3 regions of the Lysinibacillus sp. NPDC092081 genome follow, and region 2 is predicted to be linked to each of the others. Evidence: riboswitches for the same ligand, from Rfam matches in the RefSeq annotation. Region 2 holds a riboswitch; each other region holds the start of a gene.
The links. Region 2 has a riboswitch for thiamine pyrophosphate ahead of thiM (hydroxyethylthiazole kinase). Riboswitches for the same ligand answer to the same signal wherever they lie in the genome.

Region 1: another riboswitch for thiamine pyrophosphate. It lies ahead of thiT (energy-coupled thiamine transporter ThiT); the one in region 2 lies ahead of thiM (hydroxyethylthiazole kinase).
Region 3: another riboswitch for thiamine pyrophosphate. It lies ahead of thiC (phosphomethylpyrimidine synthase ThiC); the one in region 2 lies ahead of thiM (hydroxyethylthiazole kinase).

What each region holds. Positions count from the first base shown of each region.
Region 1 is NZ_JBIVRU010000027.1:3,880-11,914, reverse strand. It holds gene ACIQLB_RS22980 (aminopeptidase) at 205-540, shown strand; gene ACIQLB_RS22975 (hypothetical protein) at 748-882, shown strand; gene ACIQLB_RS22970 (beta-class carbonic anhydrase) at 1,115-1,678, shown strand; gene ACIQLB_RS22965 (GNAT family N-acetyltransferase) at 1,729-2,316, opposite strand; gene ACIQLB_RS22960 (polyphosphate kinase 2 family protein) at 2,798-3,628, opposite strand; gene ACIQLB_RS22955 (hypothetical protein) at 3,831-4,544, shown strand; gene map (type I methionyl aminopeptidase) at 4,571-5,326, opposite strand; gene thiT (energy-coupled thiamine transporter ThiT) at 5,859-6,419, opposite strand; TPP riboswitch at 6,549-6,656, opposite strand; gene ACIQLB_RS22940 (magnetosome magnetite crystal formation protein family) at 6,781-7,116, shown strand; gene ACIQLB_RS22935 (SbcC/MukB-like Walker B domain-containing protein) at 7,322-8,035, opposite strand, start outside.
Region 2 is NZ_JBIVRU010000002.1:113,938-121,972, reverse strand. It holds gene ACIQLB_RS05385 (class I SAM-dependent methyltransferase) at 1-350, opposite strand, end outside; gene tpx (thiol peroxidase) at 440-943, opposite strand; gene ACIQLB_RS05375 (RDD family protein) at 1,222-1,839, opposite strand; gene sppA (signal peptide peptidase SppA) at 1,852-2,865, opposite strand; gene mbcS (acyl-CoA synthetase MbcS) at 3,250-4,839, opposite strand; TPP riboswitch at 5,137-5,235, shown strand; gene thiM (hydroxyethylthiazole kinase) at 5,323-6,078, shown strand; gene thiD (bifunctional hydroxymethylpyrimidine kinase/phosphomethylpyrimidine kinase) at 6,078-6,902, shown strand; gene thiE (thiamine phosphate synthase) at 6,892-7,524, shown strand; gene ACIQLB_RS05345 (alpha/beta-type small acid-soluble spore protein) at 7,855-8,035, opposite strand, start outside.
Region 3 is NZ_JBIVRU010000014.1:85,910-93,944, forward strand. It holds gene ACIQLB_RS18185 (methyl-accepting chemotaxis protein) at 1-1,967, shown strand, start outside; gene ACIQLB_RS18190 (AEC family transporter) at 2,137-3,063, shown strand; TPP riboswitch at 3,316-3,430, shown strand; gene thiC (phosphomethylpyrimidine synthase ThiC) at 3,563-5,341, shown strand; gene ACIQLB_RS18200 (catalase) at 5,510-7,015, opposite strand; gene ACIQLB_RS18205 (helix-turn-helix domain-containing protein) at 7,504-8,035, opposite strand, start outside.

The DNA of each region.
Region 1 (8,035 bases), on a different contig from region 2:
AGGATAAAATATCCAAAAATATCAACACCTCCATATAAGCTGTTCGAACGATAATCCACAACCAATTCAGATAATTACTAAAAAATAACAAAAAAATGATATAAAACAATATATTATTGATTCATCAAGCAATATACTTTTTTCACACTCACTACAAAAACACTCCGAAAGACTCATTTGATTTCTTCCCATATTTAATCAATTATGCCTCGGTATAATTGTGACCGGATTCGGCTTTATGCTTGCACAAAAAACTACTTTCACCAACTAAAGGCTGAGAGCTGTCGCTTTGCTTTCACTACAAAAAACGTCGAGGATGAGCAAGGACAAGAAATTTTAAAATCACTTATTTCAACAGATAAAGTGCACATATTAAAAATAGCTTTAGTACCACACACCAATCACCCATTTCACGGTCTGATTTATTATATTTTTAATAGATTATTTGATGAAAATGTCTCTAATCATTTAGCGATGGGTATTGACTATAACTTAAACCAAAGCTTGCCACATGACTTTATAATTACTTTAGGCAAATGAATATAAACATCATTACTAAAGATGAGTAAAAAGAACCTGTCTCCTGTATTAGGAACTGGGCAATTCAAGTAATTTATCCCTACTAATATTAGTCTAGACTAGGTATGTTATGGATGTCATAAATTCTCCTTAGATTTTCCTAGTAACCTATTGTATAATTACTTTAGATAATATTGTAGATTATTTTTGTAGAGAGGAGCTTTTATTATGTTCATTACGACTGTACTAGGCTTTTCAGCCGTTTTACTAATTGCATTGGCATTCTTCATCCACTACCTACAAGTTGGTTTAGATTCTAAGTCTTCAGTAACTGTAGATCCAAAACCAAACGAAAAATTTTAATTTCATTGAAAACAGCTACATTCTAGTAGCTGTTTTTATTTATCTTCGGCTGATATCACGGATTTTGAATTGCGCCAAGGAGAAATTAATTATATTTTCAATTATTTCGATTCACTAAATAAATTACTAAACTTCTTTTTTTTTGAAAAAAATTGCGTGAATATTGTCATTATTATTTGCATATTCATCGTTTTGCTCTAAAATGTTTCTGTAGGGAAGGGAGCAATCTTTCATGACAATGTTACAAGATATTCTTAAGTTTAATGAAGATTTCGTTCAAGAAAAAAAATATGAGCCTTTTATTACAACAAAGTATCCTGATAAACGCATCGTTGTGTTATCTTGTATGGATACTCGTCTTGTAGAGCTGTTACCTAAAGCTATGAATATACGCAATGGTGACGTAAAAATCGTTAAAAGTGCTGGGGCATTAGTTAGTCACCCTTTTGGTGCGATTATGCGTAGTTTACTTGTAGCTGTTTATGAACTACAAGCAGATGAGGTGTATGTTGTTGGACATTACGACTGCGGTATGAGTGCAGTTGACCCAGAAGCAATGCTAAGTAAAATGGTTGCTAGAGGGATTAACCCTGAGACTATCAAAACAGTAGAATATTCAGGTCTTGATTTAAAAGAGTTTTTACGTGGCTTTGGCGACGTAGCAACAAGTGTAAAGAAAAGCGTCGATACAATTCGCAATCACCCGTTAATGGTTAAAGACGTGCCTGTTCATGGATTAGTAATTGATCCAAATACAGGTCGCCTTGATTTAATCATAGACGGTAGCAAACAATAGTAAAAAAAGAAGCGTCTATCCTTCAAACAGTGAAAGATAGACGCTTCTTTTTATTGGCCCTCTAAACGTGCATACATATAATGATCCACCCATTGACCATTAATGTACAGCAGCTTTCTTAAAAGACCTTCACGCTGAAATCCAGCCTTTTCTAAGACTCGGATAGAAGGATTATTTTGTGTTGAAACATAAGCCTCTACTCGATGTAAGCCTACTTGCTCGAAAGCAAATTGCACGACCATATTAACTGCTTCTGTCACGATCCCTTTTCCAATATAAATTTCATCCATCGCATAACCAACAAACGCACTGGAATACGGTAAACGTTTTACTGCATAAAGAGCAATATGTCCTATTAGATTATTTGTACCTGGCTCAAAAATACCGAAAGTAAATTCTCTTTTTGAGTCCATTAAGTATAAGCTTTCTTGAATTTTTTTATATTGAGCATTAATTGTATAATATTCCGGTCGTTGTAACGGTTCGTATGTAGACCAAAAGTATTTATTGCGACTTACGAGATCGGTTAAACTTTGTGCATCTTTTTCATAAAATGTGCGAATGTAGCATTTCCCACCCTGAATTGATACCACATTTTCACCCTTTTTCCTCAATAATCTCCAAATTTTAAGCACCATTTTTCCACACTAACCTTCCGATAATTATCAACACGTTTTAATGCATTTTATTAATGGATGAAACCACCACTATTGGTTCAACTAACAACCGATAGGAAAAACACCCACTGATTGCAGTTTTACTTTACCCCGCTTTAACGGTCAGTAAATGTCTTTCACAAATTTAAACTAAAATTCTGTCGTCATAGTAGACCATTAACTGACCGTAAAAGCCCGATTGGTTCAACTAACAATCAGTGGGAAAAACACCACTGATTGCAGTTTTACTTTACCCCGCTTTAACGGTCAGTAAATGTCTTTCACAAATTTAAACTAAAATTCTGTCGTCATAGTAGACCATTAACTGACCGTAAAAGCCCGATTGGTTCAACTAACAATCAGTGGGAAAAACACCACTGATTGCAGTTTTACTTTATTGTATGTAAAAAAAGATGCTGCTACAACTAAAACATTTTGTCTTGTTGTTACAGCATCCATAACATTATTTCATTTTTTGTTTTTGTTTTTTAGGCTTCTCTTCTAGCAATTCAAGACTAGATGATTCAGCATCTTCTAAATGTGCTTTACCTAATACATTCGATAAATGAAGGCCACGTTTTTTTGCCTCACGTTCAATATGTGCTAATGTTTCTTGCAATACCTGTACACGAGCATATTGTTTATCGTCCCCTGGTACTAGAACCCATGGCGCACTTTTCTTATCGGTCTTCTCAAACATTTCATTTGCAGCTTCTATATACTGAGGTGTTTTTTCACGATTTCGCCAGTCTTCATCTGTTAGCTTCCAAGACTTATATGGATCCTCCTCGCGTTCTTTGAAACGATTAAGCTGCTCCTCATCAGATACTTGAAGCCAAAACTTAATAACAATATAATCTCCTGCTGTTAAAATCTTTTCAAAATTATTAATTTCTTCGTATGCACGAGACCACTCTTCTGTTGTTGCAAATCCTTCAATACGCTCAACTAATACACGACCATACCACGAGCGATCAAAAATAGCGATTTGTCCATGCTGTGGTAACTTTCTCCAAAAGCGTTGTAAATAATTGTAGCGCAGTTCATGAGGCTGAGGTGCTGAAATTGGGTGTACGACATAGCCACGTGGATCAGCACGTTCAATTAGACGCTTAATAGCGCCACCCTTACCAGCAGCATCCATACCTTCAAATACTAAAATTAGCCCAATTTTATTGTTTAATAAAAACTGTTGAGCATTTAACATTTCATATTGGAGTACTTTTAATTTCTTTTTATACATTTTCTTATCCAGTTTAACTGATAAATCTAGATCATTTAAATTTTGAGTCATTAAAACTTCACTCCTTACATTTGAATATTCTTATTGTACTAAAGAAATATATGACTGCCTATTCAAATGGTAAATTGTAGATATTTTTAACGAAACAACGCGATACATTGTTGGAAATTTCCGTTATAATGAAATATAATGTTACAGTCCTATACTTATTTGTCTTTTCCCTATACAATTTAACACGAAGGGAGAGGAAAACATGCCTCGATTTTTTTTGATGACAATCACTTATATTGTCTCACTCATCCTAACCTTTTCATCCTATTTCATGAAAATAAACGGTCAATCTTCTTTAGAGATTTCAAATCGTTTTCCTGTAATATTTGCACCTTTTAATGTTAGTTATGTGATTTGGATTGGGGTTTACATGTTACTTGGTTATTGGTTAGTCATGAATCTAAAAAAGACAACTATGAAACAGACTGTTCTCTTTAGTAGCATATGTATTATGCAGGCGTTAGCGATTGTTGTTTGGCATCACGAACTATATATCGTGTCAATTGTCAGTACGTTCATTTTAGTACTGTATTTATTAAAATTGTACAAAACGTACCCTCTCAGCAATAATTCACTCTCAGGTCGTATACCCTTCTCGATTTACTTCGCATGGATTACATTTAGCCTGATGACAAATATAAGCTTAACGCTAACATCTTATCAATGGAATGGTTTTGGCCTTAGTAATCCACTTTGGGCAGTTATTTCACTGACACTTGGGGTAGCAATAGCGCTACATATCCGATTCCATTATTTTGATATTATCTATCCAAGTGTATTTATCTGGTCCTATATTGGGGTAGCATTACATAATGGTTTTGATGAGCTACTTGTGACAACGGCAGCCTTGTTTTTATGTGGAGTGCTACTTGTCGGTATATTATTTATTAAAAAAAATCCTGCCTACCAAAAATAAATTGGTTAGCAGGATTTTTAGCTTTTTTATTGTTCATCTAAAGAAGTTAAAATAATTGGTTTGTCTTTCGTAACAATAATTGAATGCTCGATTTGAGCAACTAATGATTTGTCTGGCGTAATGAATGTCCAGCCATCACCAGACTCTACAATATGCTCCGCTTTCGCTGAGATAAATGGCTCGACTGCAAGCACCATGCCTTCTTTCATAATTGTAGAATCCCAAGCATCATAGTAGTTTAAAATATGATTTGGCTCATCATGTAAAGAACGACCTAAACCATGACCTGTTAGGTTCATAATCACTGTTAAATCATTGGCATATGCTTCACGCTCAACAGCTTTACCGATTTGGTTTAATTTTGATCCAGCTTTTACTTTTGTCATCGCACGGTCGAAAGCACTTTTAGCTACGCGACATAACTTTTCTTTATCCTCATAGCCATCACCAACTACAAATGAAATGCCCGTATCAGCAAAGTAGCCATTAAGTGACCCAGACACGTCTATATTTACGATATCTCCCTCGTTAATCACACGTTTACCTGGAATACCATGTGCGACTTCCTCATTTACACTAATACATGTGTATCCTGGGAAATCATATTCCCCTTTAGGTCCAGAAATCGCTCCTGCTTCAGCAAACATACGACCTGCAATTTCATCTAATTCTAGTGTTGTTACACCTGGTTTTGTAGCAGCCTTCATTGCTTCACGAATTTCAGCACAAATACGGCCGATTTTTTTAAAGGCTTCAATCTCTTCTTGCGTTTTTACAATCATTTTTAACGTCCCTTTCATCTAATATCTACTATTTAATATAACATAACTTTTTATACATAAAACGCTAAACGCTCTAAATATTATATGCTAACCTAGATTGTCAAGTGCTGAAAAAACAGGCTTGTCACCGAAAGTCGGGGAATACATTTGTTGAAAAGTATACATTGTATATAAGTTGATCTTCGTTTCGACTGGGCGACTCCTTGGGGATCAGCAATAAAGGAACGAAGGCTAAAACCATCACATCCTGTGATAACGCCTTCGTGACCAACATCGTGTTGGCCCGAGACCCTACAGCGTAGCGGATGTTTTCTGTGCGAAAGCGTAGTGCTAACGTAGCGGCAGCAAATGTTTTATCTGTGTGAAAGCGTAGCGACAGCAACAACAAAAGCGGCTCATCGGACGCCCCCAGGAAAGCGCCCAGTCGGAACGGAAATCAACCTCACGTTATGGGAATGAGCTAAAAACAATTTGATCCTGCATTCAATTTAATAAAAATAAAAACCCTCCACTTAGGTGAAGGGCATAATCGTTATGATTTTCGTTGCATTAATTGAGGGGCTGCCGTAAATAACAGAACACCGACAATTGCCGTTAAAACTGTTGCTGGTAGCATGTATGTTCCATTATAGATAATTGAATAAATCCATGCATTTTGATCGCCAGCATACTCTGAGAAAAATACAGCGCCCGCAATGGTATGTGCTGCATAACGTAAAAAGCCCGCTAATACAGTTCCTGCAATAATATAAAGCGCCATTTTCTTTTTGTTTAAATCTTTTGCAGCCTCGAGCACTGGTCGGCGAACAACGGCCGCCAAGCCTACTACTGTAAAGGCAACACCATAATCAAGCAATCCTTGTAGCCAATGAATAATATAGGCGCCAAACATTGTTTGCATAACACCAATAAGCAATCCCGTTGTCAGACCTGGAATAAGACCCCAGCGGAATGCTATTAAAATTATTGGCACCATCACTAGACTAACAGAGCCACCTTGTGCCCATACTTTAAAGGAAACCTGATCTAGCACAAGGCCAATCGCTGCGAATATCGCAATCTCCACAAGCATTAAAAGTCTTTTTTTGTCCATAAAATTATTCTCTCCTTTGTTCCGATGTAGGATACAAGAGCAGGAATAGAAAACAGTTGGCAAATATGTCCCCATCAGGCATCAAAAGATAAAAAACGATGCCAGGACAGAGCCTCACATCGTAAAAGTGTCGGTTTCTATCCACATCCCTACGCAAGTGTTAACTTACAGGTTCAAAGAGTCAAGGCATTAAGTGCCCAGTCTCAGCTGACATCATCAGCTCCCCTTGTGGTCGTTACATCTTAATTTATTTGAACAACCTCATTTTACGCAAACACCGTTACGATTACAACCTCTTCCACATTATTTTTTGAAACTTTACTGTTTTTCATGCGTAAATATTAAAAAAGGAGGTACAACTATGGAGAATCAAAAAATTTTATCTGCCTTTAGTTATCTCAGTATTTTATTCGCACCCTTTATTGTGCCATTAGTCGTTTATTTTGTTGCAAAAGATAGCGACGTAAAGAGGCACTCTATTCGAGCACTAATATCACATTTAATCCCAGTCGCATTCGGAATTATATTATTTGCAGTCTTTATCTTCTCAACTTTAACATTCAGCACCAATTTTGACTTAAATTCAGATAGTAATACTTTTCTTATCATTTGGTTTGCTTCATTCGCAATTTACATTCTCGTTTCATTAGGGGTCGTTATTTGGAATATTATTCAAGCTGTTCGCGTAATCCGATAAGTTGCATTTCACCCTTGAACAGATAGTACTTAAGGAGCTGTTATTTTGTGAAAGTATCTAAAGTTGTTAAAACCGCTGTAAAATTAGCACCTATCGTAATTCCGATTGTAAAAAAAGTAATCGCTGCAAAAAAAGGAACAAATCCCAACGTAACTAAAAAATAACAAAAAGGCGTATTTCCCTATAACGGAGATACGCCTCTTTGTTATTTCACTTCAAAATATGTTTGACTATGACCGTTCATTGTTTTTTCGACATGCAACACAGCGGGCATTGTAGCTTTTAACTCTGCAACATGTGAAATGACTCCAATCATGCGTCCGGAATCTTGTAAATCAATAAGTGTATCAATCGCCTTATTTAACGCTTCTTCATCGAGAGAACCAAAGCCCTCATCAATAAACATCGTTTCAATGCGGATATTACCTTGAAAACTTTGAATGACATCTGCCATACCAAGGGCAAGACTTAAAGACGCATTAAACTTTTCTCCCCCTGATAATGTTTTCACATCTCGTAATTGATCCGTATAGGCATCATACACATCTAGTCCTAGCCCACTTTGCTTGGCATGCTTTTCTAATCGATCTGAACGTCTGAGCTCAAATTGACCGTTGGATAAATGATAAAGCCGGACATTCGCTGCCTCTGTAATTTTATCTAAATAATTGATTTGAATATAACGCTCAAAAGACAGCTTTTTAGCATTCTGTCCATTTAACATTGCATAAAGTTCCTTCACTCGTCCCGCCTCTTTTTCAAGTAAGCGAATCTCCTGTTCGGTCTCCTCAACTTTTTCGATAAAGTCTCCGCAAGCTTTCGCAAATCCTTCTATCTGTTGTAATACTTTAAAGGCTTCCTCATATGTTACACGAAGCATTTCTAACTTTTCTTCCATCGCCGTTAAATCTTGTTTCTC
Region 2 (8,035 bases):
GTTAATAGTAAATTCCCTGTACCTACTGCTGGATCTAAAATAGAAATTTTTTCTGTTTCTAGACGCTCTGCAAATAGCTGTTCCACAAAATAACCAACTAATAATCCAAGAGTATCGGGTGTCATTTGGTGATTCGGCTGAGATCCTTTTCGCATCCCCTTTAAAACAGCAATTTGAATCGCTTTGCGCACATCTTCCTTTGTAGCACCGTCTTGTGAAAAATTAACTTCCTCATCTAGCCATGCCTCTAGGCCATCTAAAATACCCTCTAGCAATGTAATATTATGTTCTTTTTCTATCTTTTCAGCATGTTCATTTAGCATACCAAATAATTTTTCGATATTTTCCATACACAACTTCCTTTCACGCAGAAAAGAGCCGTGACAAAAACTTGTCACAGCCCCTTTGTCTAGTAATATCTTAGCCTAAAATCAATAAATTATGCTAGTGCTTTGACAGCTGCAATTGCGGCTTCATAGTTTGGATGGTCTGTTGCTTCAGGAACATATTCCACATATGTCACTTTGTCATTTGCGTCCACAACAAACACCGCACGTGTTAGAAGGCGTAATTCTTGGATGTAGACACCGTATGCTTCACCAAATGAAAGGTCACGGTGATCTGAAACTGTTTGAACAGCATCAATTCCTGCCGCACCACACCAACGTTTTTGAGCAAATGGAAGGTCAACAGAAACCGTATAAATAACTACATTGTCACCTAAGTTTGCTGCTTCTTCATTAAAACGACGTGTTTGTGCATCACAAACACCAGTATCTAATGATGGTACAACGCTAAATAAACGAATTTTTCCCTCTGAATCTTTTAATGTAACAGGTGATAGATCATTCGCTAATACAGTAAAGTCTGGTGCTTTGTCTCCAACTTTTACTTCGTTACCTACAAGTGTTACTGGGCCATTCTTAAATGTTACTTGTGCCATATAAACCCCTCCTAATCATCATATGTACATAATATTACTAAATGGAGGGAATTAATTGCAACTAAGACAGCTTATCAAAAATAGTTTTGATAAAATCTTATCGCGCATGTAGGTTGATTTCCGTTCCGGCTAGGCGCGTCCGATGAGCAGCCACGCTTGCGTTTCAGGGTTTCATCTATGACGCTAATTCCCAAGGTTATTTTCTAACTAACCATCAATTATTACTACTATCAACAAAAATAAAGGGCTGTCTCACTGAAATGAGACAGCTCTAGCCATTATTCTTCGTTTTTTTCCTCTAGCTTTTTGGGTTCTGGTTTTTCCTCTTGAGGTACAAATTCAGTCTTTTCCTCTTTAATTGGCAAAGATGGTTGCACAATATCTTTTTCAATATAAACTTTTTCATGAACGACTGTTGTATCCGCGAAATAATCATGTAGACCTTGATTGTTTGGTAAAATGCCTACAAGAATATAAAGTGGCATAAAAATGCTGTTGATGATCCGCCCTATCCAATCACGGAATAACACATCTGACCAAGTCAGCTTCTTATGCTTTAATGAAATAACACGTAATCCAAATATCATTTTCCCTAATGTTTGTCCAAAAAATTTCGTCATTAATACGAAATAACTGTAATAGAGAATAGCGGATATAATCGAAATTGGTGCATACCACACTGTTTCAGATAATGACCAATCCATTAAATAAAAAATTGGGTTAACGAGAATTCCACCTATAGCTGTAATCACGAATCCATCTAATAAAAATGCCCAAAAGCGTATCCAAAAGCCTGCCGTTTTTAACGCATAATTTTTTTTCGTAATTGGCTTATCTATTAGGAAATCATTCTCCATAAAGGGTGAACCTTGCATAACAATTTCATTGTTTGTCATTGTACTCCCTCCTTAGTTTTCGCCATATAAGTACATCATTTTTGGTGCTTTATAATCTGCCATAATTTTCGTCAGCATTTTTTCCTCTGCTGAAGGACCAAAGATTGATCCAATCTTCATCCCAACATATGATTGCCAGCCACCCTCATCATATGAATACTCGAATAATTCTGCGTCCTCTAAACCAAAGTCTTTACGCAGTGCAGCGATTGTTGCTTCCTCATCGCCAATTTCATCTACTAAGCCCGCTTCGAGAGCCTTCTTACCACTAAGAATTCGTCCATCGGCAACTTTTTTCACATTGGCTTCAGACATATTACGCCCTTTTGCAACAATATGAACGAATTCCTGATAAGTTTCATTAATCATGTCTTGCATCATAGCACGCTCTTCCGGTGTCACTTCACGCATTGGACTAAGCATATCTTTATGTTCACCAGATTTAAACGTTTCATATTTAATACCAACTTTTTCTGCTAACGCCTGATAATTAATAGATTGCATAATGACACCAATCGAACCTGTAATTGTATCACGTTGCGCAAATATTTTATCGGCAGGTGCTGAAATGTAATAACCACCTGAAGCTGCCATCGAATCCATAGAAACATAGATTGGAATTTGTCGCTCTTCTTTAATTTTCAAAAGTTTTTTATATATTTCTGCTGATTCCTTTACACCGCCACCTGGTGAATTAACACTTAAGACGATACCTTCCACAGTTTCGTCATTTAGAATATAATCTAATTGATCTAAGAAAAATTGATGATCATAAGAAACTGGTTGCCAGAATGTACCTGAGCCAACATCTTGAATCGTACCATTTACCTTTAAGTATGCAATACGTTTATCCATATCGCCACCTTCTTTAACCTCTTCCATTACCGTTAAGTCGTTTCCAGCCGTCAAGCTATCAAAACTACTAAAGAAATCCGATTTAAATATTGCAAAAATAGTGTTGATCCATAACGAGAATACTAATAACACACCTGCAATTATTAAAGCAGTCCACCTTTTAACATTCATGTTTTTCCGCCTCCTCATACGTTATACAATAGATATTCCAATTTGTTTCATACTTATTGCAATAATATGGCATATCACCATAACATGGGTTGATCTCTGTTCCGATTGGACTCTCAGGGTGCTTTTACCTTCGTCTCCTCTACTTGGCACACTCCATGGTTTAAATCTATGACGCTAATCCCTAAGGAGTGCCAAGACTCCAATTATACAAGTCACACGTTTAAACAAATGTCATTTCTAACTTTTGATGATGAGCCAATACTATGCAAAAGCTTCAACCTATTCAACCTATTCAACCTATACTACATTATCTAATATAAAAAAAAAAATCAAAGTTCATAAACTAAGCAGGAACTTTGATTTTCGACATTATTTCCTAGGAAATTAATGATGAATGATAGAATGGGTTTTCTCTTGTTCACGTAATTCGACACGACGAATTTTGCCTGATGCAGTCTTTGGTAGCTCAGTAACAAACTCAATTGCACGAGGATATTTATAAGGGGCTGTTAAAGTTTTCACATGGCTTTGTAGTTTTTTAATAAGCGATTCATCACCAACTTCTCCATCAGAGAGCACAACAAATGCCTTTACTACATTTCCACGAACTTCATCCGGACTCGCGACAACGGCAGTTTCTTTTACTGCTGGATGCTTCAATAACGCATCTTCTACCTCAAATGGGCCAATCGTATAGCCAGACGATATAATGACATCATCCCCACGTCCTTCAAACCAAAAATAGCCATCTTCATCTTTATATGCACGATCTCCGGTAATATACCATTCGCCTCTAAATTGTAGATTTGTACGTTCGGGATCGTTTAAATATTTTTTAAATAACGCGGGTGTTTCACAGTGTACAGCAATATCTCCAACTTCTCCGATTGCAACAGGATTTCCAAAATCATTGATAATTTCAACAGTATTACCCGGAGTAGGTTTACCCATTGAGCCCATTTTAGACTCCATTCCTACCATTGTACCAACAAGTAATGTATTCTCTGTTTGTCCATAACCATCTCGTACTTGTAAATTAAAGACCTCGGAAAATACTTTTATCACTTCACTATTTAAAGGTTCACCCGCTGACACAGCCTGACGTATTGTACTTAAATTGAAATCTCGTAAATTTTCAAGCCCCGCCATAAATCGATATTCGGTTGGCGTGCAACACAGAATATTAATATTGAATTTTTCAAGCAGTGCAAGGTATGTTGCCGCATCAAAGTGACCTTTGTAAACAAATGCTGTTGCACCGCTTCCTAAAGTTGCAAGGAACGGACTCCAAATCCATTTTTGCCAGCCAGGAGCTGCTGTAGCCCAAACAATGTCACCTTCTTGGACACCTAACCAATTTGGTGCAGTAGTTCGTAAGTGTGCGTAACCCCAGCCATGTGTATGTACCGCTGCCTTCGGATTGCCTGTTGTACCACTCGTATATGCTAAAAATGCAATGTCTGTACTCTTAGTTGGTGTAGAACTTATATAGGTTGTTGGTTGGTTTTGCATTTTTTCAAGCAATGCCTGCCAAGATCCATGTGCATGACCAATGACAAATTGCTGTAGTTCTTGTAAATTTTCCACATTATCAAATTGTTCAATATAAGGCTCAAATGCAATAACGCCTTTTGCATCGGCATGTTTGATTCGATATTCAATATCCTTCGTTCTCAGCATTTCTGAGCTAGGTATTATGGTTAAACCTGCCTTTAAGGCAGCAATATAGACGATATACGCTTCAACTGATCTCGGCAACATGACTAAAATAACATCACCTTTTTTTAAACCTTGAGATGTAAATACATGTGCTGCTTGATTCGCCTTTTCAAGTAAATCTGTATATGTTATGTACTGAACTTCCCCGTCTTCGTTATAAACTACTAATGCATTTTTGGTAGAATCCTGTACATGTTTTTCAATTTCCTCTGAAATGTTATACCATTCTGGTGCGATTAAATCTTCTCTTTTCATGGCAAATGCCCCCTTTTGTTACGCTCATTATAAAACTCAATTTTTATCATTTTCAATGAAATTCACTCTAATTCATTAAAGTCGTGACAACTATCATGCTCTGCTATATGGCATCAGTCACGTTTTGGTTCTATCATTTTCAGCGTGGTGTAATTGTTGCTGTCGCTTCGCTTTCGCACAGAAAATATTTGTTGCTGTCGCTTCGCTTTCGCATAGAAAATATTTGTTGCTGTCGCACAGAAAAAAATTCCCTATTGAACACGAATGAATAATATGGTACATTTTGGACAACTAAAAGCATGATTGCAGGGGGACTCATTTAGAGTTGAGAAGGTAAAACCTGACCCTTTGAACCTGTTAGTTAATACTGACGTAGGGAGCAATACACATCTAATTACTGATGAAGGGCTCTTTTACGTGTTTTTTCTACACGAAAAGAGCCTTTTTTGCACGCTTACGTCCATCCAACAAGGAGGACTTAAATTGGTATTTCATACTATCCGTAAACAAAATCCACTAATTCATTGCATTACTAATTATGTTGTGGCTAATTTTCAAGCAAATGGCCTATTAGCAATAGGCGCTTCTCCAGTCATGGCTGATGACAGTCATGAGGTTGAAGAAATGGTCGCAATTGCCTCAGGTTTATTGATAAATATTGGTACCCTTAATGAACGAATGAAAGAATCAATGTTACTTGCAGGAAAAAAAGCAAATGCTCTTGGCATTCCCGTTATTTTAGATCCTGTTGCTGCAGGTGCAACAACATACCGGAAACAAACAGTACAGCAATTACTGAAGGAAATAAAATTTGCGGCTATTCGTTGTAATATTGGAGAGCTTGCAGCTATTGCCAATGTAGAATGGCAACAAAAAGGCGTAGATAGTGGTAGTGGTTCCATTTCTTTAAAACTTGAGGCACAGCATGTAGCGCAACTCTACAATTGTATTGTGATTGTGACCGGCGAAAAGGATTTTATTACTGATGGTGAACATCAGCAATGGGTTACGGGTGGAAATGCTCAAATGACAGAAGTTACTGGAACAGGTTGCTTATTGAGTGCAATTTGTTGTGCCTCCTACTCTTTAGGAAATAAACCATTTGACCAATTGGTAGAAACTTTATTGCTTTATAAAAAAGTGGCAGTGCAAGCCGCTTCTTCTACTCAATACATTGGCGATTTTCAAATTGCAGTATTGAATGAACTGCATCGTCTTTCAAAGGATGGTGAAGAATGATGCAAATTGTAACGACAATTGCTGGTTCAGATAGTGGTGGTGGTGCAGGCATACAGGCTGATTTAAAAACATTTCAGGAATTAAAGGTGTTTGGAACGTCTGTCATTACAGCTTTAACGGCCCAGAACACACTTGGTGTATCGGATGTCTTACCAATTGAAGTTAGCTTTGTTGAAAAACAACTTCAAGCGCTGGTCGAGGATTTTTCTATAAGTGCTGTTAAAACCGGAATGCTGTTTTCCTCCGATATAATCCAATCAATTGCACAGATTTTAGCCGAAGTAAAAATTCCGCTTATTGTAGATCCTGTCATGATTGCAAAAGGTGGCGAAAGCTTGTTACAGCAAGAAGCAATTGAGGCATTACGTAGTTATTTGCTACCTTTAGCAACAATTGTAACACCGAATATTCCTGAAGCAGAAACCCTTTCTGGCAGGAAAATCAATTCTTTAGCAGATATTAAAGAAGTAGCTCAGGCCTTATTACAAATGGGCGTTCAGTGCGTCATTATTAAAGGTGGTCATTTAGAGGATAAATGTTATGCTACTGATTATGTATTTTTTCAGGATGGTCGGTCATTTTCCATGCAGTCCACTCGTTTTGCAACAAAAAATACGCATGGTACAGGCTGTACGTTTTCCGCTGCATTAACTGCTTTTCTTGGTCGTGGGCTACCTATAGAGAAAGCAATTGAGGAAGCTAAGAAATTTATTCAATTAGCAATAACGCATGATTTATTTATAGGTAATGGCCATGGTCCAACAAATCATTTTGCCTATCAAAACTATAAGGATTCCTGCGAGGTAATCATTCATGAAACATGACGATCTACAGCTATATTTTATTATGGGTACAGGTAATGTTTTAAACCAGGATCCAATAAATGTTTTAGAGAAAGCTCTGCAATCTGGAATTACTATGTTTCAATATCGTGAAAAAGGGTCAAATTTACTAACTGGGGAAGCCTATGAAAATTTTGCTCGCAAATGTCAAAAGCTCTGTCAGCAGTATAATGTTCCGTTTATCATCAACGATGATGTAGAATTAGCTATAAAACTTAGAGCGGATGGTGTTCATATTGGACAAGAGGATTTTCCTGTATCGATGGCACGTAAAAAAATTGGCAACATGATTCTAGGTGTTTCTGTTCACTCACAAGCTGAATTACAAACTGCTCTACAATACGGTGCTGACTATGTAGGAATTGGTCCGATTTTTTCAACCACATCTAAAAGCGACGCCAAACCACCTAGTGGAACTGATTTTTTACAGCAAGTTCGGAGACAATATCCGGAGCTCCCCATCGTTGCCATTGGAGGCATAAATTGCTCGAATGCACATACGGTATTTAAAGCAGGTGCGGATGGAATAGCAGTTATTTCTGCCATTTGCGAAAGTGAAGATATTTCTAATACAGTCTCTACATTTAAATCATTTGTAGGATAAAGTCTATTTCTTTGCTCTCATTGAATTGAAATGGGAGGACCTAACGCTTCTCTTTTGATATAGATAAATTACTGCCCGTTAATACGGGATAAAGTGAAACTTTAATCAGTGGGGGTCTTTACCCCACTAATTATTAGTCTTCACCAATCGGGTATTTACGGGCAGTTAGCCCCACCTATTTTTTTGCTCTCATTGAATTGAAATGGGAGGACTTGACGCTTCTCTTTTGATATAGATGAATTACTGCCCGTTAATACGGGATAAAAAATAAACAATTTAAACAAACTAAAACCAGTGCCTTTTACGGTCACTGGTTTTAATTTTAAGCAATTATTGGTTGCTGTTTGGCATGCCTTTTAATTGAGATTCTGCCATTTGTACAAGACGTTTAGTGATTTCACCGCCAACGGAACCGTTAGCACGAGCTGAAGCGTCAGCTCCTAATTGAACACCAAATTCTTGTGCAATTTCGTATTTCATTTGATCTAGCGCTTGTTGTACACCAGGTACT
Region 3 (8,035 bases), on a different contig from region 2:
CACTGGAAACTGCTGAATATTCGGCAGCAAAGATGAGTGAACGCTTTCAAAAAGCAAACACGACTTTACTGACGACGAAACGTATAGTTGAGGGTATGGAGAAAAAAGGTAAGCTTTCTGCAGAAGACATAATAGATATGATGGAAACTAACTTAGTTAATAATGAAGATTTACTTGGTGTAGGAGCTGTTTTTGAACAGAACTCCACAAATATAGAGCCAACAATAAATGCTACTTTAGTAGATTCAAAAAATCGCTTTATACCTTATTTAAATAAGGATGGAAATGGAATAACAACGACTTCTCTTGAAAGCATCGACGACAAGAGTATTTCCGAGTGGTATTGGATACCAAAAGAAGAAGGAAGATCCGTTCTAACGGAACCATACGAATATAATATCAACGGACAAACAGTACTAATGACAACGATTGCTGTTCCGTTAGTCGATGCTTCGGGATCGTTTTTTGGCACATTGACGGCTGATATAGCTATTGACTATTTAAAGGGATTGACAGAGTCTGTAAAGCCAGATGGTGGCTATGCAGCTATTATTACTAATAATGGAGTTTTAACTGCAAATAGCTTTGGTGAGTCATTAAAAGGATTAAATATGCAGGATAAATTGGACTGGACAAGCATTAAACAAACAATGGATAGTGGCGAGCTAAAAAGTATGTATTTGGATTCCGAAGAGCTCAAGGAAAATTCATTTAACGTTTTTGCTCCGATGAATTTAGATGGGATTGATGAAACATGGACTGTACAATTAGTGCTACCAAAATCCAAAATATTAGAAACCTATAATCATGTGCTTACTTTTACCATCATAGCGTCAATTATTATAATTGTTTTAATGGCAGTTGCTAGTGCATTGTTTATCTATAAATTACTGAGGCCATTAAAGTTTTTACGCACTTCTATTGAAACGGCGGCAAATGGAGATTTAACTCAAAAAGTGGATGAGAAATATATTAAGCCTGATGAGATTGGTGCTGTTGCATTAGCTTATAATAATATGTTAGATCAAACGAATAGCGCCATTCAAACCGTGCTGAATGCTACGACATCACTCAATCAATCATCAAATTATGTTCATGAGGCGTTTAATGAAATAGTTGCTTCAAGTCAAGAGGTCTCTGTAGCTATTAATGAAATTGCGCAGGGAGCATCCAAGCAATCTGAGGATACAGAAGAAACCAATTATCGAATGATTGATTTATCCGATCAAATTGATGCTATTACAACGCTTTCAAATGAAATGGACGAGCTATCGAATAAAACGAAAACAACTACAGACGAAGGAATGAAAGAAGTCGAAAGCTTACGTGAACGTAACTCAGAAACGAATGCAATGAATGGACGTATTCAGCAGCAAATGGAGTCATTGGCGTCTAATATTGCCAATATCAATCAGATTATAGCGTCTATTCAAGGTATTACCGAGCAAACAAATTTATTAGCCTTAAATGCAAGCATAGAAGCTGCACGTGCTGGTGAACATGGTAAAGGTTTTGCAGTTGTCGCTGAGGAGGTACGAAAGCTAGCAGAGCAATCCAGAAATGAAACAGATGTTATTAAGCAAACGGTAGATAGCATTCTTGAAAATTCTCAGCAAACGGTAGCTGTCATTGCCTCAAACGCGGGCTTAATACAAGCTCAAAATGAGTCAGTACAAAGCACTGAGGTTGCGTTTAAAGACAATAGTGAGCTTTCTAATTCTATTGCAACGTCAATTAGTGAGTTAATGACTAAACTTTCTCATATGTTAGAGCATAAAAATCAAGCGATAATGGCAATCCAAAGTATTTCTGCTATTTCTGAGGAGACTGCTGCATCTGCAGAACAGGTAAGTGCATCTGCTATTGACCAACAAGCGGAACTACAAAAGGTTGCAGAGTCCATCAATAATATGAACGAGATTTCAAAAGAATTACAAGAGGTTGTTAATCGATTTAAGCTTGTTTAACTTCTTTCAGAGAAAGACTGCTTCAATTTGTGAGGCAGTCTTTTTGTTTATTTATGGTAAAAGACATTGGGCTAAAAATGCCTCGTAAAGGGCTAAGAGTTAACGGTGAGGTACATTGACCAAGTATAAAAACAGCACTACTATAGGAGAGGAAAGGGGACACGCTAGTATGTATCTCGGTATGATTTTCTTTAAAATTGTAGCTCCAATTTTAGTGCTTCTAGTACTTGGCGCAGTTTTACAAAAGAAATTTCGCTTTAATTTAAAGGCATTATCTCAACTTATTACATATTGCTTCATGCCAGCAGCTGTTTTTGTGAATATATATGAAACGAGTATAGAGCTGTCTGTACTTGGAGAAGTTGCGTTATTTATTTTACTCTTTATCGGAAGCCAAATGGTGCTTAGTCACTTTTTAGCAAAGGGGCTCGGTTTAGTAAAAACAGAGGCGGCAGTGTTTAAAAATAGTGTTGTCCTAATTAATTCAGGTAACTATGGTATTCCGGTGGCGCAAATGATTTTCGTGACCCAGCCGATTGGAGTAGCGATTCAGGTCATTCTCGTCATATTTCAAAATATGACGACCTATACTTACGGCTTGTACAATTTAATTTCTTCAACAAAATCGGGCATGTCTATTGTGAAAGACTTCCTCAAAATGCCTATTATTCATGCACTTATTATTGGTGTTGCAATGAACTATTTTAATATCGCTATTCCGCAGTTTGTAAGAATTCCGATAGACCATGTGGCAGATGGCTTTATCGCTGTAGCATTAATAACTTTAGGGGCACAACTATCACAGCTTGAAATCAAATCCATGTTCAATAAACTGGTATTCATTAGCTGTTTTACACGACTAGTCCTAGGGCCAGCCGTAGCATTGCTGATGATTTATGTGCTTGGTCTTGACGGTGTCGTGGCACAATCACTTTTTATAGCTAGCTCGTTCCCGACATCGCGAAATAGTTCTAGTCTGGCATTAGAATATGACGTAGAATCGGCAACTGCTGCACAAACAGTATTATTCTCAACGATTGTTAGCTGTATTACAGTGACGATCGTGATTTACGTAGCGGAACTATTGTTTAGTTGATAAAAACTGAAATTGTTCCGATAAAACAAGATAATATTCCGATAAAAGTTAAAATTGTTCCGATTAAATGAGATTTTGTTCCGATAAATCTTCAAAGTATATGAATTCATCAAAGAACGTGAAGTTGATTTCCGTTCCGGCTGTACGCTTTCCTGGGGTCGTCCGATTAGCTGTTTCTTGATGATGCGCAAAAATATTCAAATGAAGCTTCCATCTCTTAGCAATATCTGCTACACTAGCATCAAACTTAATAGCATTAACTAGGGGAGTCTGATGAGTCAGGCTGAGAGGGAAACGCATAGAGGTTTCTTGACCCTTTGGACCTGATCTGGCTCATACCAGCGTGGGAAAGTTAACCATTATTGCACTCTATGTTATTTGCAATAACTATACCTTTACATTCTTAGCCGGATCCAAAATTTTTTTGGATTCGGCTTTTGTTTTTGTGGGTGAGTTAGATTCGGTCCTTGTATAAATGTAAAAGGGAGCGAAGTAGTTTATGACAACAGTTAGCAACAAGAATATTACGATTATGTCAAGCTTTGATGGAAGTGAAAAAGTTTATGTAGAAGGATCTCGACCTGATATTTTAGTGCCAATGCGTGAAATTGCTCTAAGTCCAACGACAGGAAGCTTTGGTGAAGAGGAAAATGCGCCAGTACGTGTTTATGATACGAGTGGCCCGTACACTGATCCTGCGTATAAGGTGGATATTACGAAAGGATTGCCAGCTTTACGTAGTGCATGGATCAGAGAACGGGGTGACGTTGAAGAATACGAAGGTCGTATTATCAAGCCAGAAGATAATGGATTTCGCAAAGCTGATGATCCACGAATGAAAGAAAATGTTTTTCCGGATTTATCTAGAAAGCCTTTGCGTGCGAAGAAAGGTAAAAATGTAACGCAGCTTCACTATGCACGAAAGGGAATTATTACTTCAGAGATGGAATTTGTAGCGATTCGCGAAAATATGGATCCTGAATTCGTGCGCTCAGAGATCGCGGCAGGGCGTGCAATTTTGCCCTCTAATATTAATCACCCTGAGGCCGAGCCAATGATTATTGGACGTAACTTCCACGTGAAAATTAACGCCAATATTGGAAATTCAGCGGTGTCATCCTCAATTGCAGAAGAGGTAGAAAAAATGACGTGGGCTACACGCTGGGGTGCTGATAACATTATGGATTTATCTACGGGTAAACATATTCATACGACACGTGAATGGATTATCCGTAATGCCGCGGTGCCTGTAGGAACGGTGCCAATTTATCAAGCGCTAGAAAAAGTAAATGGTGTGGCAGAGGATTTAACGTGGGAGGTGTATCGTGATACGTTAATCGAACAGGCTGAACAAGGTGTCGATTACTTCACGATTCATGCAGGGGTATTGCTACGCTATGTGCCATTAACGGCTAATCGTGTAACAGGCATAGTATCTCGAGGAGGCTCGATTATGGCACAGTGGTGTTTATATCACCATCAAGAAAGCTTCTTATATACACATTTTGAAGAAATTTGCGAAATTATGAAAACCTATGATGTTGCCTTCTCTTTAGGTGATGGTTTACGTCCTGGTTCTATTGCAGATGCCAATGATGAGGCTCAGTTTGCGGAGCTAGAAACGCTAGGGGAATTAACGCAAATTGCCTGGAAGCATGATGTACAGGTGATGGTAGAAGGGCCGGGGCATGTGCCAATGCATCTTATTAAAGAAAATATGGATAAGCAGTTAGAGGTGTGTAAGGAAGCTCCTTTCTATACTTTAGGGCCGCTAACAACAGATATCGCGCCTGGCTATGACCATATTACATCGGCTATTGGTGCTGCAATGATCGGTTGGTTTGGTACGGCAATGTTATGTTATGTGACGCCTAAAGAGCATCTCGGCTTACCAAATCGTGAGGATGTTCGTGTAGGGGTGATTACGTATAAAATTGCTGCACACGCGGCAGATTTAGCGAAAGGGCATCCTGGAGCACAGCAGCGTGACGATGCACTATCTAAGGCACGCTTTGAATTCCGCTGGCGCGATCAATTCAACCTATCGCTTGATCCAGAGCGTGCAGTCGAATACCATGATGAAACATTGCCTGCAGAAGGGGCGAAAACGGCGCACTTCTGTTCAATGTGTGGACCTAAGTTTTGTAGTATGAGAATCTCACAAGATATTCGTAATTATGCAAAAGATAGTGACTTAAATACGACTGAAGCAATCCACAAAGGCATGCAGGAGAAAGCAGAGGAATTTAAAAAGGTTGGCAGTCAAATTTATCAATAATTATTAAAGCGGGCTTGTGTCTATAGGCACAAGCCTTTTTGGGTCATTAAGATAAAAAAACTCCATGTGAAGTTGCCCTTCACATGGAGTAAAAAGTTGGATTTGGATATCAATAATAAGTGGAAAAAATCAATTATGCCTCAGCAGATGTTTGTTTGCTGAAATAAGTTAAACGTTAGTTGGTTGTTTCACGTATGGGTTGGAAAGATCTACGCCTTCTAATGAAAGGCCCATAGCTTTTGCTACACCTTCACCATATGCTGGATCAGCTAAATAGCAGTGCAGGATATGACGACGTTTGATGAACTCTTCAACTGACGCCATATCATTAGCAGTATTTTCGAATAGGCGTTGTTGCTCTTCAGCAGTCATTAGGCGGAATAATTTACCCGGCTGCTCGAAGTAGTTGTTGTCGTCTTCACGGAAGTCGTGGATACCAGCATTTCCATCAATACGTAATTCAGGCTCCTTATAGTCTAAATTATGCTCCCATTCACCATAGCTATTTGGTTCATAGCCTAAAGTTGAACCAAGATTACCATCGAAACGCATAGCACCATCGCGATGGAATGAACGGAATGGGCATTTTGGTGCGTTTACAGGAAGCGAGTGGTGGTTTACACCTAAACGGTAGCGGTGTGCATCTGCATAAGCAAAGATACGAGCCTGTAACATTTTGTCTGGTGAGAAGCTTACACCAGGAATAATGTTTGACGGTGCAAATGCTGATTGCTCAACTTCCGCAAAGTAGTTGTCCGGGTTTTTGTTTAACTCGAATTCGCCTACAGGAATTAATGGGAAGTCTTTTTTATACCATACCTTTGTTAAGTCAAATGGATTATATGGTAACTCACGAGCTTGTTCCTCAGTCATTACTTGAATGTACATTTTCCACTTAGGGAAGTCACCTTTTTCAATTGCCTCATATAGGTCGCGTTGTGAAGATTCACGGTCGTTACCGATTATCTCACCTGCCTCAGCACCTGTTAAGTTTTCTATGCCTTGTTCTGTACGGAAGTGGAATTTAACCCATACGCGCTCGTTTTCAGCATTAATAAAACTATAAGTATGAGAACCGAAACCATGCATATTGCGGTAACCAGACGGAATACCACGGTCAGACATAACAATTGTTACTTGGTGAAGTGCCTCTGGTAGTAAAGTCCAGAAATCCCAGTTTGAATTAGCGTTTTTCATATTTGTACGTGGGTCACGTTTTACCACGTGGTTTAAATCTGTAAAGTGTAAAGGATCACGGAAGAAGAATACAGGTGTGTTGTTACCAACTAAATCCCAGTTACCTTCTTCAGTATAGAACTTAAGTGCAAAACCACGAATATCGCGCTCAGCATCCGCTGCACCACGCTCACCTGCAACTGTGGAGAAACGTGCAAACATTTCAGTCTTTTTCCCAATCTCTGAGAAGATTTTTGCTTTTGTATATTTAGTAATATCATGCGTTACAGTGAAAGTACCGAATGCACCTGAACCTTTAGCGTGCATACGACGTTCAGGAATAACTTCACGGTTGAAGTTCGCTAATTTCTCAACTAGCCATACATCCTGAAGTAATAGAGGACCACGGGGACCTGCTGACATTGAATCGTGGTTGCTTACTACTGGAGCGCCACCTGCTGTTGTAAATCGACGGCTACGATCATTTTCGTTTGTCATATTAGTTTACCTCCTGAAGGAAAATTGTGAGTCAAACTCTTCATCAATAACTATAGCAAACGCAAACTAGAATTGCTAGTAAATTATAATAATTATTGTTAAAGAATTTTTATATTAAGATATAAATTATAAATATATGCTGGATTTAAAAGGCTTATGAATAACCTTTACCACTAATTTAGTTTTTTTAAAACATTTTCGAGAATTACTTAAAAATAAGTTATAGAGAAGAGATAGCTCAAAATTAAAGGTGAATTCTTTTGTTTATGTAATCTTATTGAAAATGGCATGTGATAATTGAAAAAATACTATGATCACTAGGTATAAGTTGATTGCAGTGAAGACTGGCGACTCCTTGGGAATCAGTCCCCAGGAGTGAGACAGTAGAGGAAGGGATGGTTAAAATAATTAAGCCTTCATCCGCTACGCTTTCGCACAAGCGCCCAGTTGGAACGGAAATCAACCTTATGTTACGTTGATGTGCCTTTTTACGTTTTACGATAACGATGAGGCGTAATTCCGATGTGCTGTTTAAAAATTTTAATGAAGTAATTCGAATCATCGAAACCATTTAAATCGGCAATTTCACTAATAGCAAAATCTGTTTCTACAAGCATCTTTGTGGCATTTTGAATTCGGACTTGCTGTAGGTAGCGTTTAAATGGTAGGCCTTGCTTCTTAGAAAAAATCGTACTTAAATAATTAGGACTAATCCCTAATTTATGAGCAACGTAAGGTAATGATAACCCGCTATCCTGAAATTGCTGGTCGATAATTTCTATGGCCAGTTCTACATAGTCAGCCCGTTTTTCTATTCGTGCCTCATTAGCTAATTCAATCAGCCTTTGTGTAAATGATATGATGCCATTTAAAATGGTATAAAATATAGGATGCTCAATAATTAAATGAAAAAGCTGACGATAATTTTGCTCAATTGCAGCTTTCTCATGTAATTTATACTTCAGCATAAAGCGCCGAATTTGCGCCAAAACACTCGTTAGATGAATACGTAAGTCATCT